2 regions of the Pseudomonas sp. YH-1 genome follow, and region 2 is predicted to be linked to the other one. Evidence: predicted binding sites of a transcription regulator. Region 2 holds the regulator's gene; the other holds the start of a gene.

Region 1 (15,788 bases), 1.5 Mb from region 2:
TCGCCACCTGTGGCACACGCAGGTCCGCGCGATCAGCGGCGAGACGAACATCGCCGGTGAGGTCGGCAAGGCCCGCACCACCTTGCAGCGTGACCGTCAGGCCTGCCTCGACTCCGTCCGGCTGCCGCTTGAGGAGGCCGTTGCCTGGGCGCCCACCCAAGTGACTTCGCCCAGCCTGGTGCCCACCTGGGCCACCAGCGGGGCCTGGCCCGAAACCACCGCCGAGCGGACCTCAACAAACCTTTGACAGCCTTGTAAATCCGCAGGTTAGAATCGATTGGCATGCGGCCTGCATCCTGATCCTTGAGTAGCGTCGCCACTCCCCCATTCCCCAGGAGGTCGACACCTTGGATGCCGTGGCCATCAACAGCTATTTCCTGATCGCTGCGGTGCTGATCGGCATGAGCATCCTGGTCAGTTCGCTGTCTTCGCGCCTGGGCATCCCGATCCTGGTCATCTTCCTTGCCGTGGGCATGATCGCCGGCACCGACGGTCCCGGAGGCATCGGCTTCTCCAACTACCCCATGGCCTACCTGGTGGGCAACCTGGCGCTGGCGGTGATCCTGCTGGACGGCGGTTTGCGCACACGGGTGTCGAGCTTCCGCGTGGCACTCTGGCCGGCCCTGTCACTGGCCACCGCCGGGGTGCTGATCACCGCCGGGCTCACCGGCATTGCCGCCGCCTGGCTGTTCAAGCTGAGCTGGATGGAAGGCCTGCTGATCGGCGCCATCGTCGGCTCCACGGATGCCGCAGCAGTGTTCTCGCTGCTGGGCGGCAAGGGCCTGAACGAGCGGGTTACCGCGACTCTGGAAATCGAATCGGGCAGTAACGACCCCATGGCGGTGTTCCTCACCGTCACCCTGATCGACATGCTTGCCCATGGCGAGAGCGGCCTGTCCTGGAGCTTCCTCTGGCACTTCCTCCGCGAATTCGGCATCGGCTCGGTGCTGGGCCTCGCCGGCGGCTGGCTGCTGCTGCAGGTGATCAACCGCATCCACCTGGCCAACGGCCTCTACCCGCTGCTGGCAATCAGCGGCGGCCTGCTGATCTTTGCCCTGGCCAACGCGGTGCACGGCAGCGGCATCCTCGCCATCTACCTGTGCGGCCTGGTGCTGGGCAATCAGCCGATCCGCTCGCGCCACGGCATCATGCACATGCTCGACGGCATGGCCTGGCTGGCGCAGATCGGCATGTTCCTGGTACTGGGCCTGCTGGTCACGCCCCATGACCTGTGGCCAATCGCCCTGCCCGCCCTCGGCCTGGCGCTGTGGATGATCCTCTTCGCCCGCCCGCTGTCGGTGCTGGTCGGCCTGTTCCCGTTCCGCGCCTTCCATGGCCGCGAGAAGGCTTTCATCGCCTGGGTGGGCCTGCGCGGCGCGGTGCCGATCATTCTGGCGGTGTTCCCGCTGATGGCCGGGCTGCCCAACGCCCAGCTGTTCTTCAACGTGGCTTTCTTCATCGTGCTGGTCTCGCTGCTGGTGCAGGGCACCAGCCTGCCCTGGGCCGCCAAGCTGCTGCGCGTGGTGGTGCCGCCGGACCCGGCGCCGATCTCCCGCGCCGGCCTGGAAGTCCACCCCACCAGCGAGTGGGAGCTGTTCGTCTACCACCTCAGCAAGGAAAAGTGGTGCATCGGCGCCGCCCTGCGCGAGCTGAAGATGCCCGAGGGCACCCGTATCGCCGCGCTGTTCCGCGGTACCCAGCTCCTGCACCCGTCCGGCAGTACCATCCTCGAGGCCGACGACATCCTCTGTGTGATCGGCCACGAGCATGACCTCTCGGCGCTGGGCAAGCTGTTCAGCCAGGCGCCGGATCGCGGCCTGAGCGCACGCTTCTTCGGCGACTTCGTCCTCGAAGGTGACGCGCAGCTTTCCGCCGTGGCGTCGCTCTATGGCCTGAAGCTCGAAGGCGTGGACGGCGAACAGAATCTGGGCCGTTTCATCGCCCACGAAATTGGCGGCCAGGCGATCATCGGCGACCAGGTGGAATGGAACGGCCTGACCTGGACCGTGGCCGCGCTGGACGGGAACAAGATCCGCAAGGTCGGGGTCAAATTCCCGGAAGGCCGTCCCGGCCCCGGTCTGTTCCTCTGACCGCCCACCGGCACCCGCTTGCGGGTGCCGGCCTGCCAGCACTACCCTCACTCCACTTTTTTGCACGAGCCGCTGAACGCGACCATGTCATTCCTGCTGCGTACCCTTCTGACCGCCGTCCTCCTGGCCGGCTCGCTCACCGGCCTGCCCGCGCTGGCCGCCGAATCCACCGTGCCGAGCGCCGAGAAGGTGCAGCAGAGCCTCGACGGCCTGGCCGACCGCAAGCTGGCCGACGCCGAGGCCAAGCCGATCAAGGCCAGCCTGGAAAACACCCTCAAGTTGCTGGCCAGCAAGGCTGACAGCGAGAAGCAGCTGGAGGAACTGAACGGCAAGCTGGCCGACGCGCCCAAGCTGATCAACGAGAACCAGAAGGCCCTCACCCGCCTCAAGGCCACCAGCGAAAAACCGGCCAGCCAGCGCTACGGCAGCTACAGCGCCACCCAGCTGGAAATGCTCCTCAACGAGCAGTCCACCCAGCTTGCAGCCTGGCAAAAGGACATGGTCGACGCCAAGAGCGAGATCCTCACCGCGCAGACCCGCCCCGAGCGCGCCCAGGCTGACCTGAGCAAGAACCAGACGCGTCTGCTGGATATCAACACCACGCTCAAGGCTGGCAAGGAAGGCTCGAAGCCGCTCGCCGAGGAGCGCCGCAACGAGCTGCTGGCTGAACAGGCTTCGCTCACGGCGCAGAACCAATTGCTGCGCAAGCAATTGGCGGGCAACAACCTGCTGCTGGACCTCGCCTCCAGCCAGCGCGACCTGCTGGCCGAGCGCATCGGCCGCGAGGAACGCGAGACCCTCGAACTGCAGGCGATGATCAGCGACAAGCGCCGCGAACAGTCGGAGAAGACTGTCGCCGAACTATCCAAGGACAGCAGCCAGGCCGCCGGCACCGACAGCCTGCTGAGTCAGCAGAGCGCAGCCAACCTCAAGCTCTCCGACTACCTGCTGCGCACCACCGATCGCCTCAACACCCTCACCCGGCGCAACCTGGAAGCCAAGCAGCAGCTGGATAACCTGACCCAGGGCGAGCAGGCCCTGGACGAACAGATCAATGTGCTGCGCGGCAGCCTGCTGCTGTCGAAAATCCTCTACCAACAGAAGCAGTCGCTGCCGGTCATCAAGACCGACCAGGACCTCGCCGACGAGATCGCCGACCTGCGTCTGTACCAGTTCGAGCTGAACCAGAAGCGCGACGAGATCAACAACACCCAAGTCTACATCGACAACCTGCTGGCCCAGCAATCGCAGGAAAGCGTCACCCCGCAACTGCGCCATGACCTCGGCGAACTGGTGGACACCCGCCTGGAACTGATGGAGCGCCTCAACCACGAGCTGAACGCGCTCCTCAACGAAGCCATCACCCTGCAGCTGAACCAGAAGCAGCTCAAGGAAACCAGCGACAGCCTGCGCGCCACCCTTGACGAGCAGATGTTCTGGATTCCCAGCAACCGCCCGCTGGATCTGTCGTGGTTCAAGATGACCCCGACCCTGCTGCACCACCAACTGGCCGAAGTGCCCTGGGGCTCGGGGGTGAAGGAGCTGTTCGAAGGCCTGATCGACCGGCCCTTCCTGTTCCTGCCGCTGCTCCTGCTGGTCGCCGGGCTCTTGTGGAAGCGCAAGTTCCTCTACGACAAGCTGGAGTCGCTGAACGACGACATCGGTCACTTCAAGCGCGACAGCCAAGCCCACACCCCACTGGCCCTGCTGCTCGCCGTACTGCTGGCACTGCCCGGCACCCTGGCGCTGGCCATCGCCGGCCTCGCGCTGCTGCTCGACGCCCGCGGGCAGAACGCTACCCTGGGCAGCGCGCTGCTGGAGATGGCGCAGGTCTGGCTGGTGTTCTACACCGCGCACCGCATCCTGCGTCCGGGCGGCATCGCCGAGCGGCACTTCCACTGGAGCCAGCCGCAGGTGCTGTTCCTCGGCAAGCTGATGCGCCGACTGGGCCTGGTGGTGATGTCGCTGGTCGCCGTGGTCACCGTCGCCGAACACGCGCCGGCCTCCCTGGCTGATGACGTGATCGGCATTGCCGTGGTGCTGTTCGGCTACGGCGCCATGACCTGGCTGCTCGCCCAACTGCTGTTCAAGAGCCCGTCCAGCGAACGCCCGTCGATGATCAAGATGATCGTCGGCCTGGGCTTCACCGCCCTGCCGGTAGCGCTATTCCTGGCCGTGGGCTTCGGCTACTACTACACCGCGCTCAAGCTCACCGATCGACTGATCGATACCCTGTTCCTGCTGATGTTCTGGATGGTGGTGGAAGCCACCTTCGTCCGCGGCATGGGTGTCGCCGCCCGCCGCCTGGCCTACCAGCGCGCGCTGTCGAAGCGCCAGAACACCCCCAAGGAAGGCATCGAGGGCACCGAGGTGGTCGAAGAGCCGACCCTGGGTATCGAGCAGATCAACGACCAGTCCATGCGCCTGATCCGCCTGGGCCTGCTGATCGGATTCGTGGTCACCCTGTACTGGGTCTGGGCCGACCTGATCAGCGTCGTCTCCTACCTCGACAACGTGACCCTCTACCAGTACACCAGTGGCACCGGCGACGCGGCGTCCACCACGCCGATCAGCCTCAGTGACTTCCTCATGGCACTGGTGATCGCCGCCGTGACCGTGGCCCTGGCGCGCAACCTGCCCGGCCTGCTGGAAGTTCTGGTGCTGCAACGCCTGACCCTGGCCCAGGGCAGCGCCTACGCCATCACCACCCTGCTGTCCTACACCATCAGCGGCATCGGCTTCGTCAGCGCGCTGTCCACCCTCGGGGTGAGCTGGGACAAGCTGCAATGGCTGGTGGCCGCGCTGTCGGTTGGCCTGGGCTTCGGCCTGCAGGCGATCTTCTCCAACTTCGTCTCCGGCCTGATCATCCTCTTCGAGCGCCCGGTACGGATCGGCGACGTGGTGACCATCGGCACGCTGTCCGGCACCGTCAGCCGGATTCGCATCCGCGCCACCACCATCACCGACTTCGACCGCAAGGAAATCATCGTCCCCAACCAGACCTTCATCACCGGCCAACTGGTGAACTGGTCGCTGAGCGATACCGTCACGCGCGTCACCATCAAGATCGGCCTGGCCTACGAGAGCGACCTGCCGCTGGCGCGCAAGATCATGCTCGACGCCGCCCATGCCAACACCCGCATCCTGCGCGACCCGGAGCCGGTGCTGTACTTCACCACCATCAGCGCCAGCACCTTCGACTACGAACTGCGCTTCCATGTGCGCGAACTGGGCGACCGCAACCCGGCGGTGGACGAAACCCTCACCCGCATTGCCCTGGCCTTCCGCGAGGCTGGCATCGACATGGCCTTCAACCAGGTCGACGTGTTCCTGAAGAACTTCCAGGGCCAGGAAGCCCAGGTCATCGTTGGCCAGCAGCAACCCACCGCCACACCGGTGAAGCTGCCCGCAACGCAGAACGAGAAGCCCGCCGGCGACAAGGCCTAAGGGTGGACGCCTTCGGACAAGTCCGAGCACAATGCTCGGACTTGTCCCGGAGATGCGTGTGAAAAAGCTCGACGAACTGACCTTCGATAACCGCTTCGCCCGCCTGGGCGACGTGTTTTCCACCCAGGTCCTGCCCGATCCCATCGCCGACCCACGCCTGGTCGTCGCCAGCCCCGCCGCCATGGCCCTGCTCGACCTCGACGCGAGCGAGGCAGACAACCCGCTGTTCGCGGAAATCTTTGCCGGCCACAAGCTCTGGGAAGAAGCCGATCCGCGCGCGATGGTCTATTCCGGGCACCAGTTCGGCTCCTACAACCCACGCCTGGGCGACGGCCGCGGCCTGTTGCTGGGCGAAGTGGTCAACGACGCCGGAGAACACTGGGATCTGCACCTCAAGGGTGCCGGACAGACCCCCTATTCGCGCATGGGCGATGGCCGCGCGGTGCTGCGCTCGTCGATCCGTGAATTCCTCGCCAGCGAATACCTCACCGCCCTGGGCATTCCCAGCAGTCGCGCACTGTGCGTGACCGGTTCCAGCACCACGGTGTGGCGCGAGTCCAGGGAAACTGGCGCCATGCTGTTGCGCCTAGCGCCCAGCCACGTGCGCTTCGGCCACTTCGAGTACTTCTACTACACCCAGCAGGAAGAACAGCTGCGCACCCTCGGCGAGTTCGTTCTCCAGTCGTATTACCCGCAGTGCCTGGGCGACGAGAAGCCTTACCTCGCGTTCTTCCGCGAAGTCGTCGAGCGCAACGCCGAGATGATCGCCCTCTGGCAGGCCTACGGCTTCTGCCACGGTGTAATGAACACCGACAACATGTCGATCCTCGGCATCACCTTCGACTACGGCCCCTACGCCTTCCTCGACGACTTCGACGCCAACCACATCTGCAACCACTCCGACGACACCGGCCGCTACTCCTTCAGCAACCAGGTGCCCATCGCCCACTGGAACCTCGCCGCCCTTGGCCAGGCGCTGACGCCCTTCGTCGAAGTGGACGACCTGCGCGCCACCCTGGACCTCTTCCTGGCGCTCTACCAGGCGCACTACCTGGACCGGATGCGCCGCAGACTTGGCCTCACCACCGCCGAAGACGGAGACCTGGAACTGGTGCAGCGCCTGCTGCAATCCATGCAGAAAGGCGCAGTGGACTATTCGCTGTTCTTCCGACGCCTCGGCGACCAGGCACCCGAGCAGGCGCTGGCCATGGTCCGGGAAGACTTCGTCGACCTCGCCGGCTTCGACGCCTGGGCCGCCGACTACCGGGCCCGCGTTGAGCGTGAAGGCGGCGGCCAGGACGAGCGACGCGCCCGCATGCACGCCGTCAACCCGCTCTACATGCTGCGCAATTACCTCGCCCAGGAAGCCATCACGGCTGCCGAACAAGGCGACTACAGCGTCGTGCGCCGCCTGCATGAAGTGCTCAGCCGGCCCTTCGAAGAGCACCCGGATGCCGAAGCCTTCACCCGTCGCCCGCCGGACTGGGGCAAGCACCTGGAGATCAGTTGCTCGTCCTGAGCCGGTTATAAGCTCAGCGAAAAGCGATCTAGCGGCGCCCCGGCCACATTGCTCCCGGTCATTGACCAGGGCCGGGCGCCGCTCGCATCCTCGGGGCTTTCTGCCACAAGGACGCTCGAACAATGAAACCGGAAACCCTGGCCATCCACGCCGGCTACAGCCCCGACCCGACCACCAAGGCCGTGGCCGTGCCAATCTACCAGACCAGCTCCTACGCCTTCGACGACACCCAGCACGGTGCTGACCTGTTCGACCTGAAAGTTGCCGGCAACATCTACACGCGCATCATGAACCCCACCAACGCGGTGCTCGAGGAGCGCGTGGCCGCCCTGGAAGGCGGCGTCGCGGCGCTGGCCGTGGCTTCCGGCATGGCCGCCATCACCTACGCCATCCAGACCGTCGCCGAGGCCGGCGACAACATCGTCTCGGTAGCCAAGCTCTACGGCGGCACCTACAACCTGTTCGCCCATACACTGCCGCGCTTCGGCATCCAGACCCGCTTCGCGCCGCACGATGACATCGCCGCCCTCGAAGCGCTGATCGACGAGCGCACCAAGGCGGTCTTCTGCGAATCCATCGGCAACCCGGCGGGCAACATCGTCGATCTCCAGGCCCTGGCCGATGCCGCGCACCGCCACGGCGTGCCACTGATCGTCGACAACACCGTCGCCACGCCGATCCTCTGCCGCCCGTTCGAACACGGCGCGGACATCGTCGTGCACTCGCTGACCAAGTACATCGGCGGCCACGGCACCAGCATCGGCGGCATCGTCGTCGACTCCGGCAAATTCCCCTGGGCCGACAACAAAGAGCGCTTCCCGCTGCTCAACACGCCTGACCCGTCCTACCACGGCGTCACCTATACCGAAGCCTTCGGCCCCGCCGCCTTCATCGGCCGCTGCCGCGTCGTGCCGCTGCGCAACACCGGTGCCGCACTTTCGCCGTTCAATGCCTTCCTCATCCTGCAGGGCCTGGAAACCCTCGCCCTGCGCATGGAGCGCCACTGCGAGAACGCGGTGAAAGTCGCCCAGTACCTGCAGGACCACCCCCAAGTCAGCTGGGTGAAATACGCAGGCCTTGCCGATCACCCCGAGCAGGAACTGGCGTTGCGCTACATGGGCGGCAAGCCAGCGTCGATCCTCTCGTTCGGCATCAAGGGCGGGCAGGAAGCCGGCGCACGCTTCATCGACGCACTCAAGCTGGTGGTGCGCCTGGTGAACATCGGCGACGCCAAGTCCCTGGCCTGCCACCCGGCTTCCACCACGCACCGCCAACTCAACGACGAGGAACTGCAGAAGGCCGGCGTGCCGCGTGACATGGTGCGCCTGTCCATCGGCATCGAGCACATCGACGATATCCTCGCTGACCTCACCCAGGCGCTGGACGCGGCCAAGGCCTGACCCAACTCGCCTCGCACGAGTCCCCAAGGGCCTCGTGCGGGCGCCCGCAATATCTCTTTGCCATCATTTCCGGGCGCAGCATCGGACGATTCCGTACAATCCCGCCCAGCGCCGACAGCCAGCGCGTAACCGCACCGCACGACACGCCAGCGAACAGGGATTTCGTCCGCCTTTCCCCCGCTCCTTGTCTTCCGACCCGCCTCCGGCGCGGGCCGGTGGATAACTTTTTCGCCCGTGACCATACGGTTCTGCCCCGACCTGCCGATAGGGTCTTGGCGCGGTCCGCCCGCCTGGCCCCCAACAAGAACAATCTCCGAACGGCCTGACTTCACACAACCTTTCCTGGAGATCGTCAATGAACCGCTGGATTTCCGACTTGAGCGTCAACCTCAAGTTGGCCCTGGGCTTCGGCCTGGTGCTCGCCTTCACCGCCATCCTCGCCATCGTCAGCTGGGTCGGCCTGGGCTCGCTGATCGACCGCAGCAACTGGATGAGCGACATCACCGAGCTGAACTCGCGCCTCACCAAGCTGCGCATCACCCGCCTGCAGTACATGATCGCCGACGGCGCCGAGCAGGAAGCCGCCAACGTCATGAGCACCCTGGCCGACTTCAAGGCCCAGCAGCAGAAACTGCGCGCGTCCTTCGTCAGCCCCGAGAACGTGCGCATGCTCGACCAGCTCGGCGGCATCATCGCCGACTACGAGAAGTCCCTGGCCGCCATGCGCGCCGGCTACCAGAGTGCCGGCATCACCCGCCGCGCCCTGCAGGACAATGCCGCCCGCGCCAATGAGCTGACCGCGCAGATCCAGCAGGACATCCTCAAGGCGCCGGCCGACGAAGAGCGCGCCACCCGCTTCCAGGCCATTACCGGCACCCGCGAGGACCTGCTGCAAGCGCGCTACGACGTGCGCGACTACCTCGCCACCGCCCTCACCAGCAACGGTGACGGCGTGACCCGCCAGCTCGATGAAAGCATCGCCGGCCTGCCGGCCCTGGAAAGCGTGCTCGGTGTCGCCGAAGCGCAATACGTTCAGCAACTCGGTACCGCCCTGCGCACCTACCGCGACGCCGTGCAGACCCTGCGCCAGCACATGGCCGCGATCGTCCAGGCGCGCAAGGAAATGACCGCCCAGGGACAAGACATCGTCAAGATCAGCGAAAATCTCTACCAGTTGCAGCTCGATCGCCGCGACGTCGAGAGCGCCAAAGCTCGCAGTCTGCAGACCCTGGTCACCCTGCTCGCACTGGTGTTGGGCAGCATCGCTGCGCTGATCATCACTCGCCAGATCACCCGTCCGCTGCACGACACCATGGCGGTGGTCGACCGCATCGCTGCCGGTGACCTGTCGCAGAGCATCCAGGTCAGCCGCCGTGACGAACTCGGCCGCCTGCAGCAGAGCATGCAGCGCATGAGTCAGAGCCTGCGCGAGCTGATCGGCGGCATCCGCGATGGCGTCACCCAGATCGCCAGCGCCGCCGAGGAACTCTCTGCCGTCACCGAGCAGACCAGCGCCGGCGCCAACACCCAGAAGGTCGAGACCGACCAGGTCGCCACCGCCATGCACGAGATGTCCGCCACCGTGCAGGAAGTCGCGCGCAACGCCGAACAGGCCTCCCAGGCCGCCTCCGCCGCCGACCACCAGGCCCAGGACGGCGACCGCGTGGTGAACAAGGCCGTCGAGCAGATCGAACGCCTGGCCATCGAGGTCGAGCGCTCCGCCGAAGCCATGCAGCGCCTGGAGCAGGAGAGCGAGAAAATCGGCAAGGTCATGGACGTGATCATATCAGTCGCAGAACAGACCAACCTGCTGGCCCTCAACGCAGCCATCGAAGCTGCCCGCGCGGGCGAGGCCGGGCGAGGATTCGCCGTGGTTGCCGACGAAGTGCGCGGCCTGGCCCAGCGCACCCAGCAATCCACCGAAGAGATCGAAGCCCTGGTCGCCGGCCTGCAAAGCGGCACTCGCCAGGTCTCCAGCGTCATGCTCGGCAGCCGCGAGCTCACCGCCAGCAGTGTCGCCCTCAGCCGCCAGGCCGGCGAATCGCTCGGCGAGATCACCCGCACCGTCTCCAACATCCAGGCAATGAACCAGCAGATCGCCACCGCCGCCGAAGAACAGAGCGCCGTCGCCGAGGAAATCAGCCGCAGCGTGGTCAATGTGCGTGATGTGTCGGAACAGACCGCCTCGGCCAACGAAGAAGTCGCCGCTTCCAGCGTCGAACTGGCGCGCCTGGGCGGACAGTTGCAGACGCTAGTGAGTCATTTCCGGGTGTGAACCTGCAGCCGCCGGCACTCCCCCGGCGGCCGTTTTATCTGGTTCCTGATACGCTCGATGCGCCCCAAGGCATTGCCCGTGATCATCTTGCAATGCATCCACCCCCTGCAACGAACGGGAGAACTCGTCTGAACGCTCGACGCGACAATTGCATGGCAGCCGGCTGCCGATAGTTATCACCGTCGAGCAGATAAGCTCAGTTGGAGAGTTGATGCGAGATACAGTAATTGCTAGCAGATAGCATGCCGGGCAATACAACTTACCTGAATATTACTTACCGCCCTTACACAACTGAGGATGGTATTTACACTTGTGGGCTCCCGTTGTTTCCTTGGAGGCGGCCGAAGCGGCCGAGGACATGGACAGTGCAGCGACACCGGAGAGAACAATGATCGCGGAAAGGAACGACGAAATAATAGTTTTCATTTTACCCTCTAGCATTAAGGAGCCAGTCAAAGTTTTCCGCTCGACAGCGCGAGCAAACTCAGCGTATGAGCTCAACCTGGCGGGTAGAATGAGATATTCTCCCGGCGAGCATGGAAACAGGAAAAATCAATTAAGGAATATTCCGAATATCCATCCACATCAATTAGGAAAGATAACTTATCCCTCTATTTCCGCACCCGAAACCTGACTCACCGCCCTGCTGAAAAAACAACTTAACCCTTCTAACTGCGGCCCACAAAATCCAGGATGTTCTTATCTAATTCGCCCCCAGCCAAAGAACAACAAGAGCCCGTATGAACTAAGCCCCCCAAGGTCTCACAGGCCTAGGGAACACCTCGATGACCACCTGAAACTTAACTTTCATGGTCATTCTCACCAGCCCTCCCATTGATATTCTGCCTTCCTACCACCACCTAGCTCCTCACCGCCTCTGGAGCCCCATCATGTCCGATCCCCTGATCATTCCCTGCCCCCACTGCAACGGCCTCAACCGCGTGCCCGCCGCGCGCCTGGGCGATTCGCCCAGTTGCGGGCGCTGCCAGTCGCCGATCGTGCTGGATGCGCCGTTCGACCTCGACGAGGCTGGCTTCGCCGCCCAGGCCAAGGGCGACTTGCCATTGCTGGTGGACGTCTGGGCCGACTGGTGCGGGCCGTGCAAGGGCTTTGCGCCGGTGTTCGAGCAGGCCGCCGCACGGCTGTCGGGCAAGGTGCGCTTCGCCAAACTGGACAGCGATGCCAACCCGAACCTCTCCACGCGCCTGGGCATTCGCTCGATTCCCAGCCTGATACTGCTACGCAACGGCCAGGAAGTGGCGCGCCAGAGCGGTGCGATGCCGCTGCCGCAGTTGCTGGATTGGCTGTCCCGCCAGGGCATCTGACGGCGAGCGTTTCGGTCAATCGGTGCGGTCATTGCCAGGCCGCGCGGGGCGGCTAGGCTTGGGCAAAAAGCCAACGGAGCACGCCATGCCTTCCTACCCCGAAGACTTCATCCGCCAGCTCACCGAAGAACACATCGCCTTCGTCAAGCGCACCGGCCTCAAGGCCGAGGTGCTGGAACCGGGCCACGTGCGCCTGCGCATGCCGCTCAAGGGCAATGAGAACCACATCCGCAACATGTACGCCGGAGCGCTGTTCACCGTGGCCGAGATGCCCGGCGGTGTGCTCATGCTGACCAGCTTCGACGCCCGGCGCTTCTACCCCATCGTCAAGGAAGCCGGCCTGCGTTTCCTGCGGCCCGCCGCCAGCGACGTGACGGTCGAGGCGCAGCTCAGCGAGGAGGAAATCCAGCGCATCGGCGAGGAAGCCACGCATCACGGCAAGTCCGAGTTCGTTCTCGACCTGCAACTCAAGGACGAAGAGGGCAATGTCGTTGCTGAAAGCCACGCCATCTATCAGCTGCGTAGCCGCTGAAGCCGGCCATTGCCCTGTATCAAGGTGAATTTTCCTACGTGGCGCGACAGTGGAAGCGCCACCAGAGGGAATCCACCATGTACCAGAACCTGCTCGTCGCCCACGACCTCAGCGTCGAGGCGGATATCGCCGTGCGCCGCGCCGCCCAGCTGGCCCGCCAGCACGGCGCCCGTGTCACGCTGCTGCACGTCATCGAGGAATTCTTCCCGGACCGCATGATGGCCACGGTGCGCGAAGCCGCTGAGGTGGCATTGCGCGATGCGGCCCGCGCCAGTGACATCACCGACTACCAACTGGTGATCCGCCAGGGGCGCGCGGCCAATACCGTGACCGATACGGTTCAGGAACTGAACGCGGACCTGCTGGTGATTGGCGCGCACCATCAGCAACTGCTGGAGCGCTTCGACGGCACCACCTTGGAGCGCATCGCCCGGCATTGCCGCGCGCCGATCCTGCTGGCCGTGGACGAAGCCGCCAGACCTTATGCCAAGGCGCTTTCCGGGCTGGACCTGTCGCACTGCTCCTGCCAGGCCTGGCGCGCTGGTTACCGGCTACTCACGCCCGACGCCGAACTGCTGGCGCTCAACGCCTACCAGCCGGGCAAGAAGGCCGATCGCGCCGACAGCCATCTGGAAACCCAGCGCGAACTTTTGCGCCAGGCGCTGCAGGATGAGCGCACGCAAGTGCCGGTTACAGGGCCGCAATTGCTTTGCGCGGTGCAGCAGGGAACGCCCCAGCAGGCGCTGGAGACGGCATTGCGGGAATGGACGCCGGACCTGCTGGTGCTCGGCAGTCGCAGCCGCGGCGCCATCGAGCAGGCCATGCTGGGCAGCTCGACGCGCTATTTCCTGCGCCGGCCGCCCTGCGATGTGCTGATCAGCCAGTAATCGCTCAGGCTTCCAGCAGGTTGTGCAATTCGACGAACTGCTGGGTCAGCTTGTGCCGCGGCTCGAGAAAGATCAGCGGGGTGCAGGCCTGGTGGGACTCGCGCATCTTCACCGAGCTCATCAGGTACACCGGTAGCACCGGCAATTCCTCCTCCACCAGCTCATCCAGCAGTTGCTGCGGCAGGGTCGCGCGCGGCTGGAACTGATTGACCACGATGCCTTCGACTTCCAGCTCTTCGTTGTGGTCTTCCTTCAGCTCTTCGATTTCCTGCAGCAGGCCGTACAGCGCCTGGCGGGAGAAACTGTCGCAGTCGAAGGGGATCAGGCAGCGATCTGCCGCGATCAGCGCGGAAACCGTGTAGAAATTCAGCGCCGGCGGCGTATCCAGGTAGATTCGGTCGTAGTCTTCGGAGAGCTCGTCCAGCAGTTTGCGCAGCTTGTTGATCTTGTGCTTCTGCTCGAGCTTGGGCTGCAGGTCCGCCAACTCCGGGCTGGCGGTGACGATGTGCAGGTTGTCGAAGGGCGTCTCGTAGATATCCACCTTGCCCTTGCGGCTGAAAGGCCCGGACGACAACGTCTGCTTGAAGAAGTCGGCGATGCCCACCGGCAGGTCCTCGCCGGTCAGACCGGTCAGGTAATGCGTGGAGTTGGCCTGTGCATCCAGGTCCACCAGCAAGGTGCGATAGCCCTCCGCCGCGCTCACTGCCGCCAGGTTGCAGGCGATGCTGGACTTGCCGACCCCGCCTTTCTGATTGAACACCACACGCCGCATGAGCCGTCCCTCCAGGAACCAATCGAGTGCCGATGGATTCTATGCAAAGCCCATGACAAGGGCGAGCATCCTTCGCCAGACGACCGCTCGGCGGCTTCCGGCGATTCCCCCAAGCTTCGTAACAGGCACGACGGTAAATTGAGAACCTTGCCCAGCCTTTGTAAGCAAAAGTTTGCCTGACCTCAGAACGACCGGGATAATGCCAGCATTGCGCCATGGCACGTGTCGACGAAGCCCTTGGTGGACCAGGGAAGACTCATTTGCCGACAGGAACGCCCCCAAGGGCCCACAAGAGCTCGCAGCGTGATTCAATTCGATATCGACCAGTGGAGCGCCTGGGCCCCGGGCCTGTCCACGACCGCCGACTGGCAACAGTGGACCCGCGAAGAGCGCATGCCTGACACCACCGGGCAGCCGGATGTCGCCTTTCTCCCCGCCCTGCAGCGCCGCCGCCTGAGTCCTCTGGCGCGCATGGTCTTCAGTGTCGCCTGGCCCCTGGCCGACGGGCGGCCGCCGATGCCGCTGATCTTCGTCTCCCGCCACGGCGAAACCGGCCGCAGCCTGGAACTGCTGCGCGAGTTGGCCGTCGAACAACCATTGTCCCCGACCCAGTTCAGCCTTTCCGTGCACAACGCGGTGATCGGCCTGTGGTCGATCCTGCGGCAGGACACCAGCGAAATGACGGCGATTGCCGGTGAACGGGACGGCTTTGAGCATGGTTTGCTGGAAGCTGCCGCCCTGCTGGCCGAGGGTGCTACGGAAGTCCTGGTCGTCGCGGCGGAAGAGACACCACCCGAGCTCTACGCGCCGTGGGTCGACGATGTGCCTTTTCCCCATGCCGTGGCCCTGCGCCTCAAGCGCGGCTGCGACTGGAGCCTGAGCCTTTCGGACAACGACGCGCCATTGAGCGCGCCGCCATTACCCAATGCACTGAACCTGGTGCGCGCGCTGATCGAGCCCGCCAGCCTGATCCATCACCCCTGGAAGAAGCGTCTATGGACCTGGCAACGCAACCACTGAGCAAGCGCACCGACGCTTGGCTGTGGCGCCTGTTCGCCACCGGCCTTTGCTTCGCCATTTTCGGTGTCGGCGGCCTGCTGCTGCGGGTACTGGTGTTCCCCCTGCTGGCGTTGCTGCCCGGCGACACCATTCGCCGCCGTACCCGGGCACGCCAGACAGTCAGCCGGCTGTTCTGGCTGTTCGTGCAGATCATGCAGCGCAGCGGCGTGCTCACCTACGAAGTGGAAGGCATCGAGCGTCTGGGACGGCCAGGGCAGATGGTGATCGCCAACCACCCCTCGCTGATCGACGTGGTGTTTCTCATCGGCCTGATCCGCAACGCCAACTGCGTGGTCAAGCAGAGTCTGTTCGCCAATCCCTTCACCCGCGGCCCGGTGACAGCGGCTCAGTACATCAGCAACAACGGCAGCATGGACATGTTCGATGCCGCCGTGGCGGCCCTGCAGCAGGGCCAGACCCTGATCGTTTTCCCCGAGGGCACCCGCACCACGCCAGGCAAGGCGCCCGAGTTCCACCGCGGT
Region 2 (15,788 bases):
CGCCCGCGGGGTGTTGATGAAACCGCACCCGGCGCAAGTGATGCCGTGTGGATTGGCGACGATGACGTGGGCGGCCTGCCCGGCCACTTCGGTGTAGCCGCGCAGCTGCGACGGGTTGGGGCCGGTGACTTCGTTGAGGATCTTGCTGGCAGCGCCGCCCCTGAGGTTGGGGTTGCCGATGATCATTCCGCCCCGCGTCGTGAGCTGGGTCTTGTCAGTGGCGTTGTTGAGGATCAGCCCCTGCTGGCCGACGTTGTAGTCACTGAACCGGTTGTGCGAGAGCCCCGCACCGTTGGGCGTGGCGATGTTCACCACCGGGACGCCGTTGCCCGCCGCCCCGATGGACGTATTGCCACCGGCCGCCGCATCCACGGCCAACTCGGCCGCTGCCGCTACCAGGGGATTGATGATCAGCAGGCCCGACAGGAGGCTGGCGGTCAGCTTGAAGGCGAAACGGCGGGTTTCCATACGGCACGACTCGTCACGAAAATCGAATCGCGAACCCTAATGGCTAGGCATCGGGCGAAATATCGGCTGCTTCCGTGACCGCTGTGCGATTGGTCTGCGACTCCCTGTAAGAAGCGCTCTAGACCGACCGATTGCGCTAAGGTCGCCGCCACAGAAAGCCAGATCTACAAAAAATCTTTTCTTTCAGTCAGTTGGAATCAACGAATAGAGGTTGGCCGAATGAGTCGGACGCTGACTTATCCACACGAGACATCAGCCCAGGCACGTTACGACCACTTGCAGGCCGAAGTGGCACGGGTGGGCATGGAACGGCTGGGGGAGTGGAAGGGGTTCGACTCGACCTACTGGTTCCGTTGTCGTAAAGGCCATGAGATCAAGCGCTACATGAGGCCCTTCACCCAACAATCGAAGCTGCCCGAATGCCAGACGTGCCTGAAGACTCAGCGCCTGCAGTTGCTGCGCTCCACGGCCAGGACCGCGGGTATCCGGCTATTGAGCAAAGAGTGGCTGGGAGAGAAAACCAATCATCACTTCCGGTGCGCGCAAGGGCATACCTGGGAGCGTACCGGTCGCACCGCATTGGCGAACATAAGCTGCCCAGTCTGCAACAATGGTCGGCTCAAGCTGGCTGATACGCTGCTGCTCAAAGATGGCCTCAAGCGATTGCGACAGGCAGCGAAAAGACGTGGCGGCAATTGCTTGTCTGATCAGTACCTGGGACTGATGAGGAAATACGACTTCCGTTGTGCCAAAGGGCATGTCTGGCAAGCCCGAGGCTCATCTGTCATGAAAGACAATCTTTGGTGCCCTTATTGCAGCCACCGGCCGATCGATCTGGCTGTCTGGCAAATGGACGGTCTGGCCAGGCTGCACGAAGCGGCCGCACGGCATGGCGGGGAGTGCCTGGCCGACGAGTATGTGGGTGCCAATCCTCGCTACCGCTTTCGATGCATCCAGGGCCACGAGTGGGAGACCAAGGCCGCCCACGTCCTGGCTGGTAGCTGGTGCAAAGCCTGTTTGACGCAATCCCAGCGACTAACCCTCGAAGACGCTCGACGCATAGCTGCGGAGCGCGGCGGTCAATGCCTTTCTGCCGAGTACATACGATGCCAGGAAAAACTGCATTGGCTCTGTCACCGAGGCCATAGCTGGCACAGCGCATTCAGCAATATCCGCTCGGGAAGATGGTGCCCGACCTGCGGGCACATGGATCGCTTATCCAGTAGCAAGTCCAAGGTCAGGCAAAGATACGAAGCCTACGATCGCTAATCAGGGGCAACCAGTACTAGTCCCGCGCCTTGCCCTGATGCAGGCGGGCGACCAGTTCGGCTTCGGCCTGGGACAGGCCGCAGCTCTGGGTCAGGTCTTCCGGGCTGGCGCCCATGCCGACCAGACGCGCGGCCTGGCTGAAGGACAGGCTGGTGGGGTCGCGCTGCTCGATGCGCACCAGACGCTCGGGCAGCGGCGCGACCTGCTTGTTCAGCTCGCGCAGCTCCTCGCCCATGCGGATATTGATCTGCTGGTACGACTCGATGCGCTTGCCCTGGTCCTTCAGACGCTGCTCCAGCAGCGCCAGCTGCTTGGCCAGCGCCACCGCCTGCGCCTCCTGGGCGCGCTGTCGGCCGGACAGCCAGACGCAGGCCAGTACAAGACCGGCGCAGGCGATACCCAGCACAACCAGAGCGATCAGCACCTCAGATGCTCTCCAGCTCCGACCACTCTTCCTCGGTCATCATCTTGTCCAGCTCGACCAGGATCAGCAGTTCGCCGTTCTTGTTGCAGACGCCCTGGATGAACTTGGCCGATTCGTCGTTACCCACGTTCGGCGCAGTCTCGATCTCGGATTGGCGCAGGTAGACGACCTCGGCAACGCTGTCGACCAGGATGCCCACCACCTGCTTGTCGGCTTCGATGATGACGATGCGGGTGTTGTCCGAGACCGGCGCAGGGTCGAGGCCGAAGCGCTGGCGGGTGTCGATCACGGTGACCACGTTGCCACGCAGGTTGATGATGCCCAGCACATAGCTCGGAGCACCCGGAACCGGCGCGATCTCGGTGTAGCGCAGCACTTCCTGGACCTGCATCACGTTGATGCCGTAGGTCTCGTTGTCCAGGCGGAAGGTGACCCACTGCAGAATCGGATCTTCGGCACCTTGCGCTGACGTTTTCTTCATATCCCCTCGCCTCTTCTGGTTCCACGCCGCCTGCGGCGCGGAGGTTGTCTTTCAATTCAGGTGGTTTTCCGGCCCGGCCTCAAGGCTGCAGGCGCTTGGTCGCGCCGCTGGCAATCAGTTCGGCCAGCGCCGATACATCGAGCAGCGCGCACATCTGGTCGATCACCGTGCCGGCCAGCCACGGGCGCTGCTGGCGCTGGCTGCGCCATTTCACCTCGGACGGGTCCAGGCGCACCGAGCGGCTGACCTGGTGCACGGCCAGCCCCCACTCGTAGCCCTGCACGGAAATCACGTACTGCAGGCCCTCGCGGTAGTCATCGCGGTAACGCTCGGGCATCACCCAGCGCGCGGTGTCGAGCACCTTCAGGTTGCCGTTCTGGCCCGGCAGGATGCCGAGGAACCAGTCGGGCTGGCCGAACAGCGGGGTCAGGTCGTGCCCCGCCAATGGATAGATGGAGCCCAGGCAAACCAGCGGCACCGCCAAGGTCAGCCCGGCGACGTCGAACAGCAGGCACTCGAAGGGCTCGGCGGCCCACACCGGGCGGCCGTCGTCGAGTAGCTTCAGCGGCGCGGCGGGCATCTCGGCACTGCCAGGCTGGTGCAGGTCGATGACCTGGCCCATCTGCGCCGGCGGCTCATCGACGGTCGACTCAGCGATCACCGGCGCTTCGATGACCGGCACAGGCTCGGGCAGGCGCAGCTCGGCCACCGGAGCTCGGGCGGCGACGTTCAAACGTGCATCACGGACCTGTTCTTCGAGTACGGCCGCTTCGAATTCGTCGAGGCTGACACTGGCTTCCGGCGCCTGTACGACGGCAGCCTGAGGCTCGGCGAGCAAGGGCGCAACCGGCTCGCTGACGACCAGCGCCACCGGGGCGACCGGAGCCGGAGCAACAGGCGCGGCGACAGGCTGCGCCATCGGCTCCGGGGCGAAGTCTTCGAAAGTGGCCTCCTGCAGCAGCGCGTCCAGGTAGGACTGCAGCGCAAGCTGGGGGCGAGTGGCGGTAGCGGAACGACTCATGATGGATAACCGCGCAAGGTGACATTCCAGCCTATCGGCAGCGGACGCGCCGCTCTTGAGCGCATCCGTCGGATTCTTTGGTTCGGGCCGGCCGGCCTGGGCAACGACATGCTCAGGCTACCTGGCTCGCCGGCACATGGGCCAGCAGATGCTTGAGCAGCGCGCGGTAGGCGATCACGCCACGGCTGTTGCCGTCGTTGCGCGAGGGCACCATGCCCAGGCGGCTGGCATCACGCAGCTTGGTGTCCACCGGAATGAACGCCTGCCAGAGCGTATCCGGATAGGTATCGCGCAGCACCCGCAGAGTGCCCAGCGACGCCTGGGTACGGCGATCGAACAGGGTCGGCACGATGGTGAACGGCAGCGCCTGCTTGCGCGAGCGGTTGACCATCTTCAGCGTGTTGACCATGCGCTCCAGGCCCTTGAGGGCGAGGAATTCGGTCTGCACCGGGATCACCAGGTGCTGGCTGGCCGCCATGGCGTTGACCATCAGCACGCCCAGCAGCGGTGGGCTGTCGATGATTGCGTAGTCGAATTCGTTCCACAGCTGCGCCAGGCTCTTGGCGATCACCAGGCCCAGGCCGTTCTGCCCGGGCGACTGACGCTCCAGGGTGGCCAGCGCGGTGCTCGAAGGCAGCAGGCGGATGTGTTCGTGGCTGGTGGGCAACAGCAGCGATTCCGGCAGCCCCTCGGGCACATTGCCCTGGTGCAGGAACAGGTCGAACACGCTGTGCTCCAGGGTGTCCGGGTCATGGCCGAAGTAGCTGGTCATCGAGCCGTGGGGGTCCAGGTCGACGATCAGCACGCGCTTGCCGGCATCTGCCAGCAGGCCCGCCAATGCGATCGAGGATGTGGTCTTGCCGACGCCACCTTTCTGGTTGGCTACCGCCCAGACTTTCATAGTGCTGGCTCCCCGCATGCACAGGATCGGATCAGGGTTTTCATATCGTTCAGTCCCCTGCCGATGACGAAGAATTGACGGCGCCACTGCCGGGCGCCTCACTGGCAATCACTGGTGCAGATTGCGTGCCAGCATGCCGCAACGCCGGGTCCGGCTGCGCCTTGCCGCTGCCCACACCGCTGATGCTGCGGCGCACCTCCAGGTTGCGGGAGATCACCAGCACCACCCGGCGGTTGCGTGCGCGGCCGTCCGCCGTGGCATTGTCCTCCACTGGCTGGAATTCGCCATATCCCACCGCCGCCAGCCGACCGGCGTCGAGGCCGTCCTGGGCGAGCATGCGGACGATGCTGGCGGCGCGGGCCGCGGACAGCTCCCAGTTGGTCGGGTACTGCGAATTATGGATCGGTACGTTGTCGGTGAAGCCTTCGACATGCACCGGGTTGCGGTAAGGCGCCAGAATCCTGGCGACCTTCTCGATGATCTCGAAGGCGGCGTCATTGGGAATCGCATCGCCGCTAGGGAACAGCAGGCTGGAATTGAGGGTGATCTCGATCCAGAACTCGTTGCCGCGCACCGACAGCTGATCGGTGGAAATCAGGTCGCCGAAGGCCTGGCGCACGCTGTCGCTGATCTGCTGCAGAGTGTCGGGGCTGCCTTGAGCCTGGCCGTCGTCCTGCGGCTCGGTGATCGACTGGTCAGGCTGCTGGGTGCGCGGGCGCTCCTCGCCAACCGGGATCGGACGAATCGAGCGGTCCGGCTGGTTGAATACGCCGGTCAGGGTCTCCGAGAGGATCTTGTACTTGCCCTCGTTGATCGAGGAGATCGAGTACATCACCACGAAGAAGGCGAACAGCAGGGTGATGAAGTCCGCATAGGACACCAGCCAGCGTTCGTGATTCTCGTGTTCCTCATGACGTCTGCGGCGAGGCATGCGCATCCCCTCCTCCTCAGCCGACGAAGCCTTGCAGCTTCAGCTCGATGGAGCGCGGGTTCTCACCCTCGGCGATGGACAGCAGGCCCTCCATCAGCATTTCGCGGTAGCACGACTGGCGCAGCACGATACTTTTCAGCTTGTTGCCGATGGGCAGCAGCAGGAGGTTGGCCAATCCCACGCCGTAGATGGTGGCGACGAACGCAACGGCGATGCCGTTGCCCAGCTGGCTGGGGTCGGCGAGGTTGCCCATCACGTGGATCAGGCCCATCACCGCGCCGATGATGCCGATGGTCGGCGAGTAGCCACCCATGGCCTCGAAGACCTTGGCGGCAGCCAGATCGCGGCTTTCCTGGTTGAACAGGTCGACTTCGAGGATGCTGCGAATGGCTTCGGGCTCGGTGCCGTCCACCAGCAGTTGCAGGCCCTTGCGCGCGTAGGGGTCACGCTCGGCGTCGGCGACGGTTTCCAGGCCCAGCAGGCCTTCCTTGCGTGCCGTCATGCTCCAGCCGACCACGTGGTTGATGCCGCCGACCAGGTCCACCTTGGGCGGTAGGACCATCCAGCGCAGCATGGTCACGGCGCGCTTGAGCACCGCGACCGGGGTCTGCAGCAGCGCGGCGGCCAGGGTGCCGCCCACGACGATCAGTGCCGCCGGGCCGTTCGCCAGGGCACCGACGTGCCCGCCCTCGAGGAAGTTGCCACCGATGATGGCAACCAGCGCGAGGATCAGGCCGACCAGGCTGAGGACATCCATCAGCCGCAGGCCTCGGTCAGGTGGCGGCCGATGTCGTCCAGGCTGTACACCGCATCGGCCAGGCCCGCCTTGGCGATCGCCATGGGCATGCCGTAGATCACGCAGCTGGCTTCATCCTGGGCCCAGACCTGGGCGCCGCCCTGCTTGAGCATGCGTGCGCCTTCGCGGCCGTCGGCGCCCATGCCGGTGAGAACCACCGCGAGGACCTTGTCGCCGTACGCCTTGGACGCGGAACCGAAGGTCACGTCGACGCAGGGCTTGTAGTTCAGGCGCTCGTCACCGGGGAGGATGCGGATCGCGCCACGGGCGTCGACCATCATCTGCTTGCCGCCGGGCGCCAGCAGGGCCACGCCAGGACGCAGGATGTCGCCATCCTCGGCTTCCTTGACGGTGATCTTGCACAGCTTGTCCAGGCGCTCGGCAAAGGCCTTGGTGAAGGCCGCCGGCATGTGCTGGATCAGCACCAGGGGCGCGGGGAAGTTGGCAGGCAGCTGGGTCAGGACCCGCTGCAGCGCCACCGGCCCACCGGTCGAAGTGCCGATGGCTACCAGCCGGTAGGGCTTACGCTTTGGGGCGGCGGAGGTCGCCGGAGCCGGAGCGGCCGGCGCATGGCCGCCGCCCGAGGAAACGGGAGCGGCCGGGCGCGCGCTGCCGGCAGCGGGAGTCGAAGCCGGTGCGGCCGGGCTCGACGAGTACGAAGAGTACGCGGCGAAACGGCGGTTGCTCTTGGCGATGGTGTGGACCTTCTCGCACAGCAGCTGGCGGACCTTGTCCGGGTTGCGCGAGATGTCCTCGAAATTCTTCGGCAGGTAATCGACGGCGCCGGCGTCCAGCGCGTCCAGGGTCACCCGCGCGCCCTCGTGGGTCAGCGAGGAGAACATCAGGACCGGCGTCGGACAGCGTTGCATGATGGTCCGCACGGCGGTGATGCCGTCCATCAGCGGCATCTCGTAGTCCATGGTGATCACGTCGGGCTTGAGCGCCAGCGCCTGATCGATTGCCTCGCGGCCGTTGGTCGCCGTACCGACCACCTGGATCTGCGGGTCAGCCGAAAGAATCTCCGAGACACGGCGGCGGAAGAACCCCGAATCGTCCACCACCAGGACTTTGACAGCCATAGACACTCCTGAAAAAAACTTCTTCCATCACACGAGCGAGCGCAGCTTGTTTTATTGACTGCGCCCACCCATGGCGGTCAGATACGACGGGCGTAGCGCTTGAGCATGCTCGGCACGTCGAGGATCAGCGCGATGCGCCCGTCCCCGGTAATCGTTGCCCCCGCCATGCCCGGCGTGCCCTGCAGCATCTTGCCCAGCGGCTTGATCACCACCTCTTCCTGGCCCACCAGTTGGTCGACCACGAAGCCGATGCGCTGAGTGCCCACGGAGAGGATCACCACATGCCCCTCGCCCGGCTCGTCATACTGCGCGCCCGGCACCAGCCAGCGCTTGAGGTAGAACAACGGCAGGGCCTTGTCGCGGACGATCACCACTTCCTGGCCGTCGACCACGTTGGTGTTCGACAGGTCGAGGTGGAAGATCTCGTTGACGTTGACCAGCGGGAAGGCGAAGGCCTGGTTACCCAGCATCACCATCAGGGTCGGCATGATCGCCAGGGTCAGCGGGACCTTGATGACGATCTTCGAGCCCTGGCCCTTGGTCGAGTAGATGTTGATGATCCCGTTGAGCTGGGAAATCTTGGTCTTCACCACGTCCATGCCGACACCGCGGCCGGAGACGTCGGAAATCTCGGTCTTGGTCGAGAAGCCCGGGGCGAAGATCAGGTTGTAGCAGTCGGACTCGGACAGGCGATCGGCCGCGTCCTTGTCCAGCAGGCCCTTCTCTACGGCCTTGGCGCGCAGAACGTCCGGGTCCATGCCTTTGCCATCGTCGGAGATCGACAGCAGGATGTGGTCGCCTTCCTGCTCGGCGGACAGCACCACCTTGCCCGAACGCGACTTGCCGGCAGCCTCGCGCTCGTCGGGGCCTTCGATGCCGTGGTCGACCGCGTTGCGCACCAGGTGCACCAGCGGGTCGGCCAAGGCCTCGACCAGGTTCTTGTCCAGGTCGGTTTCTTCGCCGATCAGCTCGAGGTTGATCTCTTTCTTCAGGTTGCGAGCCAGATCGCGGACCTGGCGCGGGAAGCGGCCGAAGACCTTCTTGATCGGCTGCATGCGGGTCTTCATGACCGAAGACTGCAGGTCGGCGGTGACCACGTCGAGGTTGGAGACGGCCTTGGCCATCGCCTCGTCGCCGCTGTTCAGGCCCAGGCGCACCAGGCGGTTACGCACCAGCACCAGTTCGCCGACCATGTTCATGATCTCGTCCAGGCGGGCGGTGTCCACGCGCACGGTGGTTTCCGCTTCGTTGGCCGGTTTCTCGGCGGCGGCAGCGGCGGGCTTGGCGGACGCAGGCTTGGCAGCAGCGGCCGGCGCCGGAGCGGCGGCAGGCTTGGGCGCGGGCGCTGCGGTAGCCGGCTTGGCAGCCTCGACCGGCTCTTCCTTTGCGCCGGTGAACTGGCCTTTGCCGTGCAGTTCGTCGAGCAGCTTCTCGAATTCGTCGTCGGTGATGTTGTCGTCGCCGCCGGCCGCCGGAGCTTCCTCGGCTTTCTTCTCGGCAACAGGTTCGGCAGGAGCAGGGGCTTGTTCCTTGGCACCAGTGAACTGGCCCTTGCCGTGCAACTGGTCGAGCAGTGCTTCGAACTCGTCGTCGCTGATCTCGTCACCAGAAGCTGCGGCCGGCGTCTCGGCAGCAGGTGCCGGAGCCACGCTGACGGGTTCCTTGGCAGCAGCGCTGAACTGGCCCTTGCCATGCAGCTGGTCGAGCAGCGCTTCGAATTCGTCGTCGGTGATGTCGTCGCCACCCGCGCCAACCGGCGCGGCAGGTGCCTCGGCGGCAGGCTCGAGGGCATCCATCAGCTGCTCGAACTCGGCGTCGGTGATGTCGCCATAAGCGGCCGGAGCTTCTTCCGCAACGGGCTCGGCAACGGTAGCCGCGGGAGCCTCGGCAGGAGCGGCGTTCGGGTCAGCCAGGCGCGACAGCGCGGCCAGCAGCTCGGGAGTCGCCGGCGTCGGCTCTTCCGCGTCACGCACCTGCTGGAACATGACGTTGACGGTATCCAGCGCCTGCAGCATCACGTCCATCAGCTCGGCATCCACGCGGCGTTCGCCCTTGCGCAGCATGTCGAACACGTTCTCGGCGATGTGGCAGCACTCCACCAGCGCATTCAGCTGGAGGAAGCCGGCACCACCTTTGACGGTATGGAACCCACGGAAGATTGCATTGAGCAGGTCCATGTCATCCGGGCGGCTTTCCAGCTCGACCAGTTGTTCGGACAGTAGCTCGAGAATCTCGCCGGCCTCCACCAGGAAGTCCTGGAGGATTTCGTCATCGGCGTCGAAGCTCATTCGGTGCTCCCTCTACAGCGTCAGCGGACGCTTAAAAACCAAGGCTGGACAACAGGTCATCGACATCGTCCTGACCGGATACGACGTCCTTTCTTGTATCGGCAGCAATCTGCGGACCTTCACCCTTGGACGATCTTTCTTTTTCCACCGCGTCGCGCATGCTCTCGTGGTCATGCTCGATGCCGGCGTAGCGATCGACCTGTCCCGCCATCCAGACCAGCTTCACCAGGTTCGACTCGACCTCGGTCACCAGCTTGGTGACGCGCTTGATCACCTGCCCGGTGAGGTCCTGGAAGTCCTGCGCGAGCAGGATGTCGTTCAGGTGCGCGGAGAGCTTGCGGCTGTCCTGGGCGCTGATGTAGAGGAACTGCTCGACACGCTTGGCCAGGTCACGGAAGGCCTCGGGGCCCAGTTCGCGACGCATGAACCGCGACCAGTCTTCCTGCAGTTCCTTGGCCTGGGTCTCGATGTGCATGACCACCGGGGTGCACTCTTCCACCAGGTCCATGGTGCGGTTGGCCGCTTTCTCGGTCATCGTCACCACGTAGGACAGGCGATCAGTGGCGTCGGCGATCTGCGAGACTTCCTGGGCACGCGGAGAGCTGGGGTCGATCTGGAAGTTGACGATGGCGTTGTGCAGCTCACGGGTGAGCTTGCCCACTTCCTGGTAAAGCCCACGATCGCGCGCCTGGTTGAGCTCGGAGATCAGTTGCACGGCGGTCTGCACGTCGCCCTGCTCGAGGCATTCGACCAACTCGCGCGCGTGTTTTTTCAGGGTCGACTCGAAGTCACCCGCGGATTCGTTGAAATCCATGACGCCCTCTTGTCAGCCTCAGCTGCCGACCCGCTCGAAAATCTTCTCGATCTTTTCTTTCAGCACCTGAGCGGTGAAAGGCTTGACCACATAGCCGTTGACCCCGGCCTGGGCCGCTTCGATGATCTGGTCGCGCTTGGCTTCGGCGGTGACCATCAGCACTGGCAGGTGCTTCAGACGCTCGTCGGCGCGGACCGCACGAAGCAGGTCGATGCCGGTCATGCCAGGCATGTTCCAGTCGGTAACGAGGAAGTCGAAGTTGCCGCTGTGCAGCATCGGCAGCGCAGTGGTGCCGTCGTCGGCCTCTGCGGTGTTGGTGAACCCCAGGTCCCGCAGGAGGTTCTTGATGATGCGCCTCATCGTGGAAAAGTCGTCCACGATGAGAATTTTCATGTTCTTGTCCAAACCTGCCTCCATCGATACCAAACGCGCCCTGGCGGGCGTGCCGTCAATTCATCGAGCGCCGTGCGCTCTTTGCGGTGGGCGCGTCAAAGGAACGTCACCCAAAAATTCGTAAGCCTATAACTTGCCTAAGGAAAATCCCTTCAGCACCGCCCCACAGAGGCAGCCGACGCGAAACTACCCGATGCTCAGCGCGCGCGCCACTCCGCCAGACGCGAGCGCAGGCGCGCGGCGCACTGGCTGTGCAGCTGGCTGACGCGGGATTCGCTGACGCCCAGCACTTCGCCGATCTCCTTGAGGTTGAGCTCCTCGTCGTAGTACAGGGCCAGTACCAGCCGCTCACGCTCGGGCAGCTTGCTGATGGCATCGGCCAGGGCGGCCTGGAAGCGTTCGTCTTCCAGCCCGTGGGACGGCTCGTTCTCGTGGTGCGAGGCGTCTTCGGCAAAGCCGCTGCCCTGGTCGCCGTCCTGCAACATGTCATCGAAGCTGTACAGACGGCTGCCCTGGGTGTCGCTGAGGATGCCGTAATAATCTTCGAGGCTCATATTGAGTTCGGCAGCAACCTCCTGATCTTTAGCGTCGCGTCCGGTGCGCGCTTCGACGGCGCGGATCGCATCACTGACCATGCGGGTGTTGCGGTGGACCGAACGCGGGGCCCAGTCGCCCTTGCGCACCTCATCGAGCATGGCGCCACGGATGCGGATGCCGGCGTAGGTTTCGAAGCTCGCACCCTTGCCCTGGTCGTACTTCTTCGCTGCCTCCAGCAGGCCGATCATGCCGGCCTGCATCAGGTCCTCCACCTGCACGCTGGCCGGCAGGCGGCCGAGCAGGTGGTAGGCGATGCGCTTCACCAGCGGGGCGTGTTTCTGGATCAGCAGTTCCTGGGAGTTGTGCGCCTGTGCCTTGCTGTACATACGCGCTCCGGAGGCCGCGGTCATACGGCCGAACCCGTGGGATGTTGCACCAGGCGCTCGACGAAGAACTCCAGGTGCCCTCGTGGGTTGGCCGGCAGCGGCCAGCTGTCGACCTTCTGCGCCACCGCACGGAAGGCCAGGGAAGCCTTGCTGCGCGGGAACGCCTCATACACCGAACGCTGCTTCTGCACCGCCTTGCGCACCGACTCGTCGTAGGGAATGGCGCCGACGTACTGCAGCGCCACATCCAGGAAGCGGTCGGTGACCTTGGTCAGCTTGGCGAACAGATTGCGGCCTTCCTGGGGACTGTGGGCCATGTTCGCCAGCACGCGGAAACGGGTCATGCCGTAGTCGCGGTTGAGCAGCTTGATCAAAGCGTAGGCATCGGTGATGGACGTGGGTTCATCACAAACGACCAGCAGCACTTCCTGGGCGGCACGAACGAAGCTCACCACCGAGTCACCGATGCCGGCGGCGGTGTCCACCACCAGCACGTCGATGTTGTCGCTGATGTCGCTGAAGGCCTGGATCAGGCCGGCGTGCTGCATCGGCGTGAGGTGCACCATGCTCTGGGTGCCCGAGGCCGCCGGAACGATGCGGATGCCACCGGGGCCCTGGAGGATCACGTCGCGCAGGTCGCATTCGCCTTCGATCACGTCGGCCAGCGTCCGCTTGGGCGACAGCCCCAGCAGCACGTCGACGTTGGCCAGGCCCAGGTCGGCGTCCAGCAGCATGACGCGGCGGCCGAGATCGGCCAGCGCCAGCGACAGGTTCACCGACACGTTGGTCTTGCCTACGCCACCCTTGCCACCGGTGACTGCGATTACCTGAACCGGATGCATACCCATATCAATACCTTGTCTCGTCGTTCGACCGTCACGCTTCTGGCGTTTCGGCTAATCCGGTTGCAGTGCTCTACCGCCTCCGGCGCTCGCGGATCGTCTTGCAGAGCATCCGCATCGCTTGGGCGGCTCAACCGGCCGCCCCATGCCCCACACGGGGCTCACAATCTTCAGCTGGCGCGACGCACCGGCTGTTGGTAAAGACCGGCGAACATGTCCGCCATGGCGTCCTCGCAGGGCTCGTCGGGCGACTGCAGGCTCACCGCACGACTCACCAGTTGGTGCGCGCGTGCCACATGCAGGTCGTCCGGGATCTTCGGCCCGTCAGCCAGATAGGCTACCGGTAGATGCTGGCTGATAGCCAGAGCCAGAGCTTCGCCGAGGCTTCCGGCTTCGTCCAGTTTGGTCAGGATGCACCCGGCCAGCCCACAGGAACGATAGTTCTGCCAGGCGGACTTGAGTACCTGACTCTGGCTGGTCGCCGCCAACACGAGGTAATTCTTCACGTTCAGGCTCAGCGACGACAACGCTTCGAGCTGCATGCGCAGCGCCGGATCATTGGCGGGCAGGCCGGCAGTGTCGATCAGCACCAGACGCTTGCGCGCCAGGGGCGCCATGGCCTGGATCAGCGACTGGCCCGGATCGACCAGGGTCACCGGCACATTGAGAATGCGGCCGAGGGTCTTGATCTGCTCCTGCGCACCGATGCGGAAACTGTCCATGGACACCAGGGCGATGCTCTGCGCGCCGTATTTGAGGACGTAGCGGGCAGCCAGCTTGGCCAGGGTGGTGGTCTTGCCCATGCCAGCCGGGCCGACCAGGGCGATCACGCCGCCCTGCTCCAGCAGGTCGATTTCCGGGGTATTGATCGAGCGCGCCAGATGCGCCAGCAGCATGCGCCAGGCCTGCTTCGGGTCGGCGATGGAAGCCACGCGCTCCAGCAGGTTGCGCGACAGGTCGGCCGGCAGCCCCATGCGTTGCAGGCGACGCCACAGGCCGGCCTGTTTCGGACGCTGGTTCTGCAGCTGGTTCCAGGCGATGGAGCCCAGCTGCACTTCGATCAGCTCGCGCAGGCCGTTGAGTTCGAAACGCATGGCTTCCAGCGCCTGCTGGCCGACAGCGGCCGGCGCCGGGGCAGCCGGTGCGTCCATGGCTGCGGCCAGTGTCTCGGCAGCACTGCGACGCGGCTTCTCGGTGCCGTACATTTGACGGTCCTTGCGCACGCCATCGCTGGCACGGGCGGGAGCCGACAGATCGGCCTTGGCCTGGGCGATCTTCGCCTGGGTCTTGCGCAGCTCGGCTTCCAGCGCCGGGTTCGGCTTGCTGGCCGCCACCGGGGCCTGGTAATCCAGCGCCGCAGTCAGCTCAACGCCACCGGCGACACGGCGATTGCCGATGATCGCGGCGTCCGGGCCCAGCTCGTCACGGACCAGTTTCATGGCCTGACGCATATCAGCGGCGAAGAAGCGTTTTACCTGCATGGCCTTGGACCTCAATCAGTTCTGCCCAACAGTGGCGACAATCGTGACTTGTTTGTTGTCGGGGATTTCCTGGTAAGCCAGCACGTTCATGGTGGGAACCGCCATCCGGGCGAATCGCGACATCATCGCGCGGATGGGACCTGCCACCAGCAGAATCGCCGGCTTGCCGAGCATCTCCTGACGCTGCGCCGCTTCAACCATCGAGCGTTGCAGCTTTTCGGCCATTCCGGGTTCCAGCAACATGCCGTCTTCGGAGCCCTGTCCGGCCTTCTGAAGACTATTGAGCAATATCTGTTCCAACCTGGGTTCCAGGGTGATCACAGGCAGCTCCGGCTCTAGTCCCACAATGGTTTGCACGATTGCGCGGGACAGCGCGACACGAACCGCCGCCACCATCGCGGCGGGATCTTGACTCTTCACCGCCACGTTGGCGATGGCTTCGGCGATGGTACGGATGTCACGTACCGGCACCTGCTCCTGCAGCAGCGCCTGAAGGACCTTGAGCAGCGTCGACAGGGAAATCATCCCCGGCACCAACTCTTCGGCCAGCTTGGGCGAGGTCTTGGCCAGCAGTTGCATCAGTTGCTGGACTTCCTCGTGGCCGAGCAGCTCGTGGGCATGCTTGTGCAGCACCTGGTTCAGGTGGGTGGCGACCACGGTGCTGGCGTCGACCACGGTGTAGCCCAGGGACTGCGCCTGGTCACGCTGCGAGGCCTCGATCCACACAGCCTCCAGGCCGAAAGCGGGGTCCTTGCCGGCAATGCCGTTGAGGGTGCCGAACACCTGACCGGGGTTGATCGCCAGGTCGCGGTCCGGGTAGATCTCGGCTTCCGCCACGCTGACGCCCATGAGCGTCAGACGATAGGCGTTGGGCAACAGGTCGAGGTTGTCGCGGATGTGCACCGACGGCATCAGGAAACCCAGGTCCTGGGACAGCTTCTTGCGCACACCCTTGATCCGCGCCAGCAATTGGCCGCCCTGGTTGCGGTCCACCAGCGGAATCAGGCGGTAGCCCACTTCCAGGCCGACCATGTCCACCGGCGTCACGTCGTCCCAGCCCAGCTCCTTGGTCTGCTCGGCGCGCTGCGCCGGCAGCAGTTCCTGCTGGGTCTGGGCTTCCTGCTCGGCCTTCTGGCTGGCCTGGCGCTGACGGTGCCAGATCAGGTACGCGCCACCGGCGGCCAGGCCGCCCAGGCCAACGAAGGACACGTGCGGCATGCCCGGGACCAGGCCCATGGCGATCAGGATGGCGGCAGAGATGGCCAGCGCCTTGGGCGAGGCGAACATCTGGCGGTTGACCTGCTGGCCCATGTCCTCGGAGCTGGACACGCGGGTCACCATGATCGCGGCGGCCGTGGACAGCAGCAGGGAAGGCAGCTGCGCCACCAGACCGTCACCGATGGTCAGCAGGGCGTAGACCTTGCCGGCATCGCCGAAGCTCATCGAGTGCTGGATCATGCCGATGGCCACGCCACCGATGAGGTTGATGAAGAGGATCAGCAGACCGGCGACGGCGTCACCGCGGACGAATTTGCTGGCACCGTCCATGGAGCCGTAGAAGTCGGCTTCCTGGGCGACTTCGGCGCGGCGCTTCTTGGCTTCCGCCTGCTCGATCAAGCCGGCGTTGAGGTCGGCGTCAATGGCCATCTGCTTGCCGGGCATGGCGTCGAGGGTGAA

The links. The regulator FliA, encoded in region 2, starts transcription of late flagellar genes. The targets are predictions, from matches to a motif close to CTAAAGTTTNNNNNNNNNNNGCCGNTAA.
Region 1: the regulator FliA is predicted to act here: its motif matches at 8,697-8,724, upstream of ACKI1H_RS01970 (methyl-accepting chemotaxis protein).

What each region holds. Positions count from the first base shown of each region.
Region 1 covers NZ_CP178184.1:423,074-438,861, forward strand. The annotation lists gene ACKI1H_RS01945 (hypothetical protein) at 1-247, shown strand, start outside; gene ACKI1H_RS01950 (potassium/proton antiporter) at 348-2,090, shown strand; gene mscK (mechanosensitive channel MscK) at 2,175-5,537, shown strand; gene selO (protein adenylyltransferase SelO) at 5,596-7,056, shown strand; gene ACKI1H_RS01965 (bifunctional O-acetylhomoserine aminocarboxypropyltransferase/cysteine synthase) at 7,179-8,456, shown strand; gene ACKI1H_RS01970 (methyl-accepting chemotaxis protein) at 8,947-10,731, shown strand; gene trxC (thioredoxin TrxC) at 11,622-12,056, shown strand; gene ACKI1H_RS01980 (YiiD C-terminal domain-containing protein) at 12,142-12,588, shown strand; gene ACKI1H_RS01985 (universal stress protein) at 12,666-13,475, shown strand; gene ACKI1H_RS01990 (ParA family protein) at 13,480-14,247, opposite strand; gene ACKI1H_RS01995 (beta-ketoacyl synthase chain length factor) at 14,551-15,267, shown strand; gene ACKI1H_RS02000 (lysophospholipid acyltransferase family protein) at 15,243-15,788, shown strand, end outside.
Region 2 covers NZ_CP178184.1:5,630,751-5,646,538, forward strand. The annotation lists gene ACKI1H_RS25695 (two-partner secretion domain-containing protein) at 1-468, opposite strand, end outside; gene ACKI1H_RS25700 (hypothetical protein) at 688-1,737, shown strand; gene ACKI1H_RS25705 (DUF2802 domain-containing protein) at 1,754-2,161, opposite strand; gene ACKI1H_RS25710 (chemotaxis protein CheW) at 2,163-2,642, opposite strand; gene ACKI1H_RS25715 (CheW domain-containing protein) at 2,722-3,663, opposite strand; gene ACKI1H_RS25720 (ParA family protein) at 3,776-4,564, opposite strand; gene motD (flagellar motor protein MotD) at 4,614-5,495, opposite strand; gene ACKI1H_RS25730 (flagellar motor protein) at 5,512-6,252, opposite strand; gene ACKI1H_RS25735 (protein-glutamate methylesterase/protein-glutamine glutaminase) at 6,252-7,370, opposite strand; gene ACKI1H_RS25740 (chemotaxis protein CheA) at 7,448-9,658, opposite strand; gene ACKI1H_RS25745 (protein phosphatase CheZ) at 9,690-10,472, opposite strand; gene ACKI1H_RS25750 (chemotaxis response regulator CheY) at 10,491-10,865, opposite strand; gene fliA (RNA polymerase sigma factor FliA) at 11,063-11,812, opposite strand; gene fleN (flagellar synthesis regulator FleN) at 11,809-12,636, opposite strand; gene flhF (flagellar biosynthesis protein FlhF) at 12,801-14,111, opposite strand; gene flhA (flagellar biosynthesis protein FlhA) at 14,127-15,788, opposite strand, start outside.